DNA from 3 places in the Clostridium neuense genome. Region 3 is predicted to be linked to each of the others. Evidence: riboswitches for the same ligand, from Rfam matches in the RefSeq annotation. Region 3 holds a riboswitch; each other region holds the start of a gene.

Region 1 (3,287 bases), on a different contig from region 3:
GAAATTTGGTATTTTCAGGGGAAGAAATAGGGCATCCTTTAATTGATGAAAAAACAAGAGTATATAATGATGTTGATATGACAGACAGTATATTTATAATTACTGGTTCAAATATGTCTGGAAAAACTACTTTTTTAAGAACTATTGGAATAAATCTTGTTCTTGCATATGCAGGAGCACCTGTGTGCGGTAGCACGCTTAAATGCTCTATTGTTGATATATATACTTCTATGAGAATAACAGATGATTTAAATAGGGGAATGTCCACTTTCTATGTTGAGCTTGTTAGAATGAAAAAAATGATAGAAAATATAAAAACAAAGCGCCCTATGATTTTTTTAATAGATGAAATATTCCGTGGAACCAACTCAAATGATAGAATAGTCGGAGCAAAGAGTGTACTTAAAAGTCTCAATGAGAAATGGGTATTTGGACTTATTTCAACGCATGATTTTGAATTATGTAGTCTTGAATACGATGATAAAAAGAGAATTAAAAATTATCATTTTTCTGAAAGTTATGAGGGAAATAAGATAAAATTTGATTATAAGCTAAAAAAAGGACGTTCAGATACAACTAATGCTAAATATCTCATGAAAATGATTGGAATTGATATTATAGAATAAACTTTTTAAAATATAGTAATTATATAGAAAAAACATAGTATATATATAAGGTGACGATATATACAAGGAGGAAATTTATGTACAAAGAAAGAATATCAGTATTTAAAGTTCTTTCAAATGTTTTTTCTATGGGGGCAGCTAATATAATAAAATTTGTTGTAGCTATGGTTATACCAGCTTTGGCATTTTTGCTTATGAGCTTTTGTTCTGGATTAATAATCGGCAGTGCGGCCATAATGTCAGAACACTCTGCTGGTGAGATTTTATTGTGTGCGATTATTACCCTAGTAGTAACTTTTGGAGTTTGTATACCATTAAGTATAGGAATATATTGTATATCACGAAATTATCAAGATAAACATGAAATTATATTCTCAGATATATTTGTATGCTTTAAAGAAAACATTATGTTAAAGTCAATAGGATTAACATTTCTTTTAGGATTAATATTAGTTGTAGGTTATATATTATTTATAATACCTGGCATAATACTTACGTACATGTTTATTTTTGCATTTTTTGTTATGATAGATAATACTGACCTTGGTATACTAGAGATTATTAGTTTAACTGCAAAGCTTACAAAAGGTTACAAACTTAAAATTTTTGGCTATAATATAATACTTGGAATTATACCGGGGATTTTATATATGGTACTTCGTGGAAGCACATTAGGCTGCATAATATATTTTATAATTTCTTTAATTGTATCAGCTGTTAACTTATTGGGATTAAGCTTTTTTTACATGGATAGCTTAGATTGGTTTAATAATGCAACAAAAGAATAGAATTTTCAAATATTAATTGACATGATATATAATTAATTGTATAATTAACTAAACATATAAGAATACTATATAAAATCTTATCAAGAGTGGTGGAGGGACTGGCCCTGTGAAACCCGACAACCGGCATTACCATTAGATGTACGGTGTTAATTCCTGCAAAGCAATTTGGGAGATAAGAAAATGGTGATAAAATTTGTTATTAAGCTGTTTTCTTTTTGAGGAAACAGTTTTTTTATTTTTAGGGGTGATATTTTGAGTGGAAAAGATAGGATAGATACTGTAAAAAAACAGAAATTGGCTTTAGAAAATAATATACAAGGAGAAAAAATTTTAGATATTGGTGGAGGTGGCGAAGGAGTCATTGGAGGAATATATGGAAGAAAAGTAATTGCCGTAGATAAAAGGCAGGATGAACTTGACGCTGCAGCAGAAGGACCAATAAAGATGGTTATGGATGCTTCAAATTTAACTTTTAAAGATAAAAATTTTGATGCAGCTACTTCATTTTTTACAATGATGTTTATTGACAAGGACGATCATAAAAAAGTATTTGATGAAGTATACAGAGTTTTAAAAAATGGCTCTAATTTTGTTTTGTGGGATGCTGTTATTCCAAAAGAGGATGATAGCAAAAAAGATATATTTCTTATTGAACTTGAAATAGCTACACCTAATGGATTAATCGAAACCTCCTATGCTGTAATGAAGAAAAATAATGAGCAGGATATAAAGTATTTTAAGAAATTAGGGAAAAAGGCTGGGTTTAAAATTGAAAGTGAAGAGGATTACGATAAAACTTTCAAAATAGTGTTTAAAAAATCATAGCAAAAAAATATGATTTATATGCAATTGACAAAATTTGAAACAAAAAGTATAACTATATTATTTCTATAAGAGTAATGTACAAGGGGGAAAATTGATGAAAAAGAAAAATATATTGAAAAATTTTATTGTACTAATTTGCATTTCAACTTTATTAGTATTATCAGCATGTGGTAAGGAAGGTACTAGTAAAACTGCTAAAAGGGTAATTAATATTGGAATAACTAATTCGCCAGGAAATCTTAATCCTATAGATCCAGCAGATACATCTTCTGGAATTGTTGCTTCAATCTTGTTTGAGCCACTTATGGATCTTGATAGTGATATGAAATATAAACCAATGCTAGCTGATTCGGTTAAAACTAATGATAATAAAGTATTTACTGTTAACTTAAACAAGAAAGCAAAATGGACAGATGGAAAGCCTGTAACTGCCGATGATGTAATTTTTACATTAAAACTTCTTACAAACTCTAAAATATCATCTATGGCGGCATCAAATTTTAATATATTAGAAGGACTAGATGATAAAGGCTTTACACCTTCTGAAGGAAGTGATTTTGCTGGGGCTAAAAAAATTGATAATCATACAGTACAGTTTACAACTAAAGCTACAGTTTCATTAATATTGTTTGAGGATTCAATTTGTAAAAATCTAAGAACTGTGCCTAAGCATGAGCTTTCAAACATAAAGCCAACTGAAATTTCTAAGAGTCCTTTTATTCAAAATCCAACTGTTACGGATGGAGCATTTTCATTTGTTAAATATGAAAGAGATCAATACATACAATTAAAAGCGAACAACAACTATTATAAGGGTGTTCCAAAGCTGGATCAATTAAATTTTAAAGTTATGCAGGGCACTAATCTAGCAGTTGAATTGCAAAAAGGTGAAATTGATATGAATATAGGTGCTATTCCTGTAGATGATTATAGTAAAGTAAAAAGTTTAAATAATGTAAAAACTTTTGCAGGCGAGCCTAATAATCTTCAATTTTTGTTTATAAATGAAAAGGCAGTACCTAATGCTAAAGTTAGAAAAGCAATTTCT
Region 2 (3,287 bases), on a different contig from region 3:
ACAGCACCCTTTACTCCTATTGTTGTTCCAACTAAAAGTCTTGTTAATGGTATAATTGCTGCAATCAATATTACAAATGGAATTGAACGAAATGCATTTATTATTTTGCCAACTATACTGTAAATTACCTTATTCTCCAATATACCTTTAGGACGTGTCACTACAAGAATTACCCCAACAGGTATTCCAATAACTGCAGAAATAATTCCTGATATAGCTACCATTATTAATGTTTCCTTAAGTGCTGCTATCATATCTGGAAAAAGTTCTACTACATTAGGCATAATCGTGTTCAAAAGACTCTCCATGCTTTATCACCTCCACATATATGTTGTTTTCACCTAAATATTCAATAGCTCTATTAACTCCTTCACTAAAACCACTAAATTTAAGAATAAGATTTCCTACAGGTATACCTTGTATTATTTCAATATTTCCAGAGATTATATTTGCATCCACCTTGAATTTTTTTGAAATTTGTGAAATAAAAGCTTTTTCAGCATTTGAACCCACAAAAGATAACCTTGCTACTATATCATTTTCTGAAAATTGACTATCAAATTCTTTACTTTCAATAAGCTCATATACCTTATCATAATGAAATACTGTAGCCATAAATTTTTTAGTCATCTTTGCTTTAGGATTAGTAAATATTTGCACTATATCTCCCTTCTCAACGATCTCCCCTTCTTCCATTACAATCACTCTCTCGCAAATATCTTTAACAACATCCATTTGGTGCGTAATAATAACTATTGTAAGCCCAAGCTTTTCATTAATTTCCTTGATTAGCTTTAATATAGATTGAGTAGTTTCAGGGTCTAAAGCAGAAGTAGCTTCATCACATAAAAGAACCTGTGGATCATTAGCAAGCGCTCTAGCAATAGCAACTCTTTGCTTTTGACCGCCGCTAAGCTGTGATGGATAAGTTAAAGCCTTTTCCTTCAAGCCCACTAATTCTAAAAGACTATTTACCTTTTCAGCTATATCATTTTTGCTTAACCCCTTACCTTTAAGTGGATAGGCTACATTCTCAAATACATTTCTTCTAGCCATTAAATTAAAATGTTGAAAAATCATTCCTATTTTTTCTCTTATTTTCCTTAAATCCTTTGGTGATAACCTTGTCAAATCCTTATTATCAACTATAACCTCTCCACTGGTAGGCTTTTCAAGCAAATTTATACACCTTACAAGGGTACTTTTGCCAGCACCACTGTATCCAATAATACCTAAAACCTCTCCATTTTTTACTTCTAAACTTATATCTTTAAGAGCATGTACCTTTTTATCTCCATCCTCATAAACCTTTGTTATATTTTTTAGTTCTATCACAATAATCCCCCTTCCTAAAATTTATAATAAAAAAATCCCCTTCGCAAAAGAAGAGGATAATAGTAATAAAAAAACCCATGGAAGGGTCTATTATTAATACCTTCCCTCATCTTTCAGAATTAATCTGCAGGATTTAGCACCTTGCATGCAAATGAAACATGCTGGTTGCTGAAACGTCATCGGGCCAGCCCCTCAGTTTCTCTCGATAAGGATTTTATTCAATTTTGTTATACACACTATACAAAAAAAGATTTTCAGTGTCAAATACAATAAATTTAAATTTCTGATTTTTTGTTATATATTTTTATCAATACATAATTATTGTACGTTTACACAAACATATATTTACTAAATCAAACACTATTTTTTAATAATTATGCATAATTCCTACTAATATAATCTATTTTCTATTTATTAATATTAAACCAATAATGCAGAAAGCTGCTCCTATTATTTTATTAATTCCAAATCCCTCTTTATAAAATATAATTCCTATTGGTATAAGTACAATTGCAAGAATTATATTCGCCACTAAAGAACCTACGCTAATATCCCACCCAGCTCTATATGCCATTAAAAATCCAAATTCCAATCCAACTATTGAAATTCCCAAAACTACACTTGTCCAATTTAAATCTTTAAAGGAACCAAAAATTCCTTTGCCATGTTTATCAAAAATTAATGCTATTAATGAAAAAATAGCCGAAGTAAAATATGTTATAACTAATGCAGAAAAAGGATTGGCCTTCTCTGGTATTAGCTTTTGACATATGTGATAAAACACGTTTGATAACACTATAAGTACAATTGAAAAAACATACATAAAATTTCCTCCTTAAAATAATCAAATTAGCTTTCTAACAATTTCTGAAAGTTTCTTTATTCCTATATGCATTTCACTATATGATGCATAGGAATAAGATATTCTTATATTACTATTTTTATGAAAATCATATATGTAGCCTGGGTTAATAAGAATGCCCTGCTTCCAGGACAAATTGAAAAGCTTGTTTACATCTATTTTGACCTTCAGCTTTAACCATATATAAAATCCACCCTTAGGCACATTCCATTCTGCTAGATCATAAAAATACTCATGAAGTAGATTTATAGTAAAGTCCCTTCTACTTTTAAGTTCATATCTAAGCTTCTCAATATATTTTTCATATAGTCCACTTGAAATCCATTCAGCCGCAGCATATTGAGAAAGTGAACTGGCTCCATAATCCGTTTGCATTTTAACATCTCCGAGTCTATCTATAACTGCTTCAGGTCCAATGACCCACCCAACCCTCATACCTGCAGAAAGACATTTTGACATTGTTCCTATATAAAGCACAATTCCATTTCTATCCTTAGATTTTAAAGTTTGTGGAGGCTTTTTATCAAACCACAACTCCCTATAAGCATCATCTTCAATTATTGGAAGCCTTTCTTTTGTGCATATTTTAATAAGTTCATTTCTTCTATTTTCACTCATTACTATACCCGTAGGATTTTGAAAAGTTGGTATAGTATATAAAATTGGTGTTTCTTTATTTATGTTTTTTAATATTTCTCTTATCTCTATACCATGCATATCCATAGATATTCCTTTTAGCTTCATACCTGCAGATTCAAAAACATTAATTGACTTGATGTATGATGGTTTTTCTACTAATACATCATCTCCAGGCTTAAGTATGCTCATGGAAATAAGCTGAAGTGCTTGAAGTGATCCTGAAACAATTAAAATAGAGGATGGTGAAGCATTAATTCCAAACTTTTTCACATAATTACTTATTATTTTTCTGAGCTCAAGTGAACCTTTAGTTCTTTCGTATCCCAGCGAACTTATATCATCTGCTACCTTTGAAAGTACAGTTTTCATTGCATTTTTAGGAAAAAGCTCTGGTGAAAGTTCACCTGTACTGAGCCTAATAATATTATCTTCATACTCAAGTTTATTTATC
Region 3 (3,287 bases):
TGAAGCAGCTATAAGTGCAGTATCTCCTTCCTTTGAAATAGCAGCATCACAAAATTCTATTGTATGTGGAGCTAAATTGCTATTGCCTATTTTTAAGTATGGCTGTATTGTAGGAGTAACATAGCTTACGTTCCCGGCATCTGTAGATCCAAGTCCATATCCAAGTGAAGTATCCATATCTATACCAATCAATTTTGCATTTTCAGCAAAGAGCATGTCAAAAGTTCTATTTATTAGAAAATCATCAATTTGATTCTGAAAAAAGGAGGTTTTTAATTTTGTGCCTGTAATTAAAGCGGCACCTTTAGCAATATTTATTACCTTTTGTGTGGTTTCATTACAGGATTTTCTGGTTTCGGCCCTAATAAAAAATTTGGCTTTTGCATATTCAGGAACTATATTTGGAGCATCACCGCCATTTGTTATTATTCCATGGATTTTTATATCATCTGTTAAATGCTGTCTTAAAGCATTTATTCCATTAAAAAGCTCAATTACTGCATTTAGAGCGTTTATTCCTTCTTCAGGTGCAGCGGCAGCATGAGCAGATTTACCAAAAAATTCGAAATCTATTGGATCTAAAGCAAGACATTTACCTGTTACAGAGTTTTTATTCCATGGATGAACTATAAGACATGCATCCACATTCTTAAATACATCATTTTTAACAAATGTTGCCTTTGCACTTCCGTTTATACCACCTTCTTCAGCAGGGGTTCCAAAAGCTACTATTTCACCACCAATCTCATCAATTAAATTTGAAATGGCAACGGCAGCAGCTACACTTGCGGTTCCTATTATGTTGTGACCGCAGGCATGACCTATTTTTGGTAGAGCATCATATTCTACAAGAAAACCTATTGTTGGACCAGGTTTTAATGATTTTTTTCTTCCAATAAAAGATGTAGGATGACCAAAAAGTGATTTATCCAGTGAAAATCCTTCCTTAGATAAAATAGTAGATAGGAGCTTTGAAGCAAAATATTCTTCATTACCTATTTGTGGATTTGCGTGGATGTCATGACTTGTGCTTATGTAAAAGTCTTGTTTTTGGTCGATATCATCTATTAATTGTTTCTGTAGGGCATTTATATTTTTAAAATTTATACTCATATAAGATTCTCCTTCTTTGTTAAAATATAATGCTATAATTTACAAACATCAATCCAGGTGGCATTAGTTAGATTTTTTATATCATTTGGCGAAATTTTTAAAGCTGTATTTTGGGAACCAGCTGCCGGATATACATATTCAAAATCCTTTATTAAAATATCAAGGTAGATATCCATAGTTGTTTTGAGACCAAAAGGACAGACACCACCAACAGGATGACCAGTTATTTCATAAACTTCATCGTGATTAAGCATTTTTGCTTTAGTTTTAAAAAATTCTCTGTATTTTCTGTTGTCAACCTTAGCATCGCCGCGGGTGACAATTAGAATAGGGGTATTATCCTTTAATTTGAAAGCAAGAGTTTTTGCTACGAGTTCAGGTTCAATATGAAGTGTTTTAGCAGCAAGTTCAACAGTGGCACCACTATCTTTAAGTTCAAAAATGGGGTCTTTTAATCCTCTTTCAGTAAAAAAGTTATGTACGCTTTCTAAGCTCATTATAGTCACCTTCCTTAAAAAAAATAAAATCTCCTTCATAATAATAAGAAGAAGATTTTTTTAAATTAAAAATTCAAATATAAAATTTTCTCCTTATCTTTCAGAATATTCTGTGGAATTAGCACCATATATGCAAATGAGGCATATTGGTTGCTGAGATTTCATCGGGCCATTCCCTCAATCTCTCTTGATAAGGTTATTTAATTGTGGATATTCGATTAATACTTAAAGTTTATACATATGTAAAGAAAATGTCAATATTAATATTATTTAGAATCACTAAAGCAATTATCAATAATTTTTTCAGCAAGTCTTTTTTGAAGATTTGCATTTAAGATAAGTTCAAGCACTAGCAAAAGAAGCTTTTCATTATCATTAAAGTTTTTGCTATTGCTTTTTATTGCTTCGAACATATCATCTAAGTTCATTTTAAAGCTTTTGGATGATTTTTTTTGAAGCTCTAGGAAAATATTATATATCTCTGTGTAATCTATATTATTCTTTTCCTTTTCATATATAAAGTTCATTAGTTTCCCAATGTCATTTATAGATAGAGTTTGTTTGAGATGATAAATCCATATAAGAACCATCATGTGCTCTTTACTATACTTTTTTTTATTTGGAGAAGGTACCACTTTGTCCTTAACATAATTATTTATCATTGTTTTGGATAAAATTATATCGTCCTTATTCCTTTTGAAGTCTGAAAGTTTACTATCCATAAAAGAGGTTACCTGATCCATATATAAATCTATATCTGGAATTTCATAATCTTTAATTTCATTATAGTTTATTATTTCATAGGCCAATTTTTCAATTTTATCATATATAGTGTTATTCATATTATCACCCACTACAGTATATAGCATTAATTACTATGTTTCAATATATAAATATATTTTTATCATTTTTTTAGATATTCGAATATAATTCGCCTAGGCAGCAAAATATAAACATAGAAAATAAAATTTAGATGTTGAAATAAATCAGTAAACATCTTATCATATTATTATAGTATAACATAGTTTTCAAAACTACATAATACAATATAAGAGGTGAAAAGTATAATGCTAAAATTAAAAGATCCAGTTAGTGGATTAACACATTTATTTGCTGCATTGCTATCTGTTGCTGCACTTACATTTATGGTTCATCAGTCTGTTATTACTGGTAATAATGTAAGCCTAGTTTCTTCAATAATATTTGGAGCAAGTTTGATTTTCTTGTATTCAGCAAGTGCTTCATACCACCTTATAAATATTTCTAAAAGATTAACAGCAGTACTTAGAAGAATAGATCATATGATGATATTTGTTCTTATAGCGGGAACATATACTCCTGTGTGCCTTATAACTTTAAGCGGAAAAACCGGGAAAATGCTTTTTATAGGCATTTGGGCAATAGCAATCTTGGGAATACTTTTTAAAGCTTTTTGGTTTAATGCTCCAAGGTGGCTGTATACTCTGTTTTATATAGCTATGGGGTGGATAATTGTGTTCGCGTTTTCACCCATAAGCAGATCTATGGCAGTGCCAGGTATAGTACTTATGGTAGCTGGTGGGATTGTGTATAGCCTTGGAGGAATTGTATATGCTTTAAAGTGGCCTATAAAGAATGCAAGATATTTTGGATTTCATGAGATATTTCATTTGTTTGTTATAGCAGGTAGTATGCTTC

What was found. A riboswitch is a leader RNA that binds a small molecule or an ion and turns the genes downstream of it on or off. The one in region 3 is predicted to bind S-adenosylmethionine.
Region 1: linked by a shared signal. The riboswitch ahead of ACJDT4_RS03525 (class I SAM-dependent methyltransferase) and the one ahead of ACJDT4_RS08220 (YbaK/EbsC family protein) in region 3 are both predicted to bind S-adenosylmethionine.
Region 2: linked by a shared signal. The riboswitch ahead of ACJDT4_RS22325 (methionine ABC transporter ATP-binding protein) and the one ahead of ACJDT4_RS08220 (YbaK/EbsC family protein) in region 3 are both predicted to bind S-adenosylmethionine.

What each region holds. Positions count from the first base shown of each region.
Region 1 is NZ_JBJIAA010000002.1:255,959-259,245, reverse strand. It holds gene ACJDT4_RS03535 (MutS family DNA mismatch repair protein) at 1-626, shown strand, start outside; gene ACJDT4_RS03530 (DUF975 family protein) at 704-1,414, shown strand; SAM riboswitch class I at 1,489-1,593, shown strand; gene ACJDT4_RS03525 (class I SAM-dependent methyltransferase) at 1,667-2,239, shown strand; gene ACJDT4_RS03520 (ABC transporter substrate-binding protein) at 2,334-3,287, shown strand, end outside.
Region 2 is NZ_JBJIAA010000027.1:10,732-14,018, forward strand. It holds gene ACJDT4_RS22320 (methionine ABC transporter permease) at 1-308, opposite strand, end outside; gene ACJDT4_RS22325 (methionine ABC transporter ATP-binding protein) at 277-1,335, opposite strand; SAM riboswitch class I at 1,439-1,547, opposite strand; gene ACJDT4_RS22330 (EamA family transporter) at 1,736-2,158, opposite strand; gene ACJDT4_RS22335 (aminotransferase-like domain-containing protein) at 2,180-3,287, opposite strand, start outside.
Region 3 is NZ_JBJIAA010000006.1:64,897-68,183, reverse strand. It holds gene ACJDT4_RS08225 (M20 family metallopeptidase) at 1-1,113, opposite strand, end outside; gene ACJDT4_RS08220 (YbaK/EbsC family protein) at 1,146-1,610, opposite strand; SAM riboswitch class I at 1,701-1,807, opposite strand; gene ACJDT4_RS08215 (DUF1836 domain-containing protein) at 1,877-2,452, opposite strand; gene trhA (PAQR family membrane homeostasis protein TrhA) at 2,678-3,287, shown strand, end outside.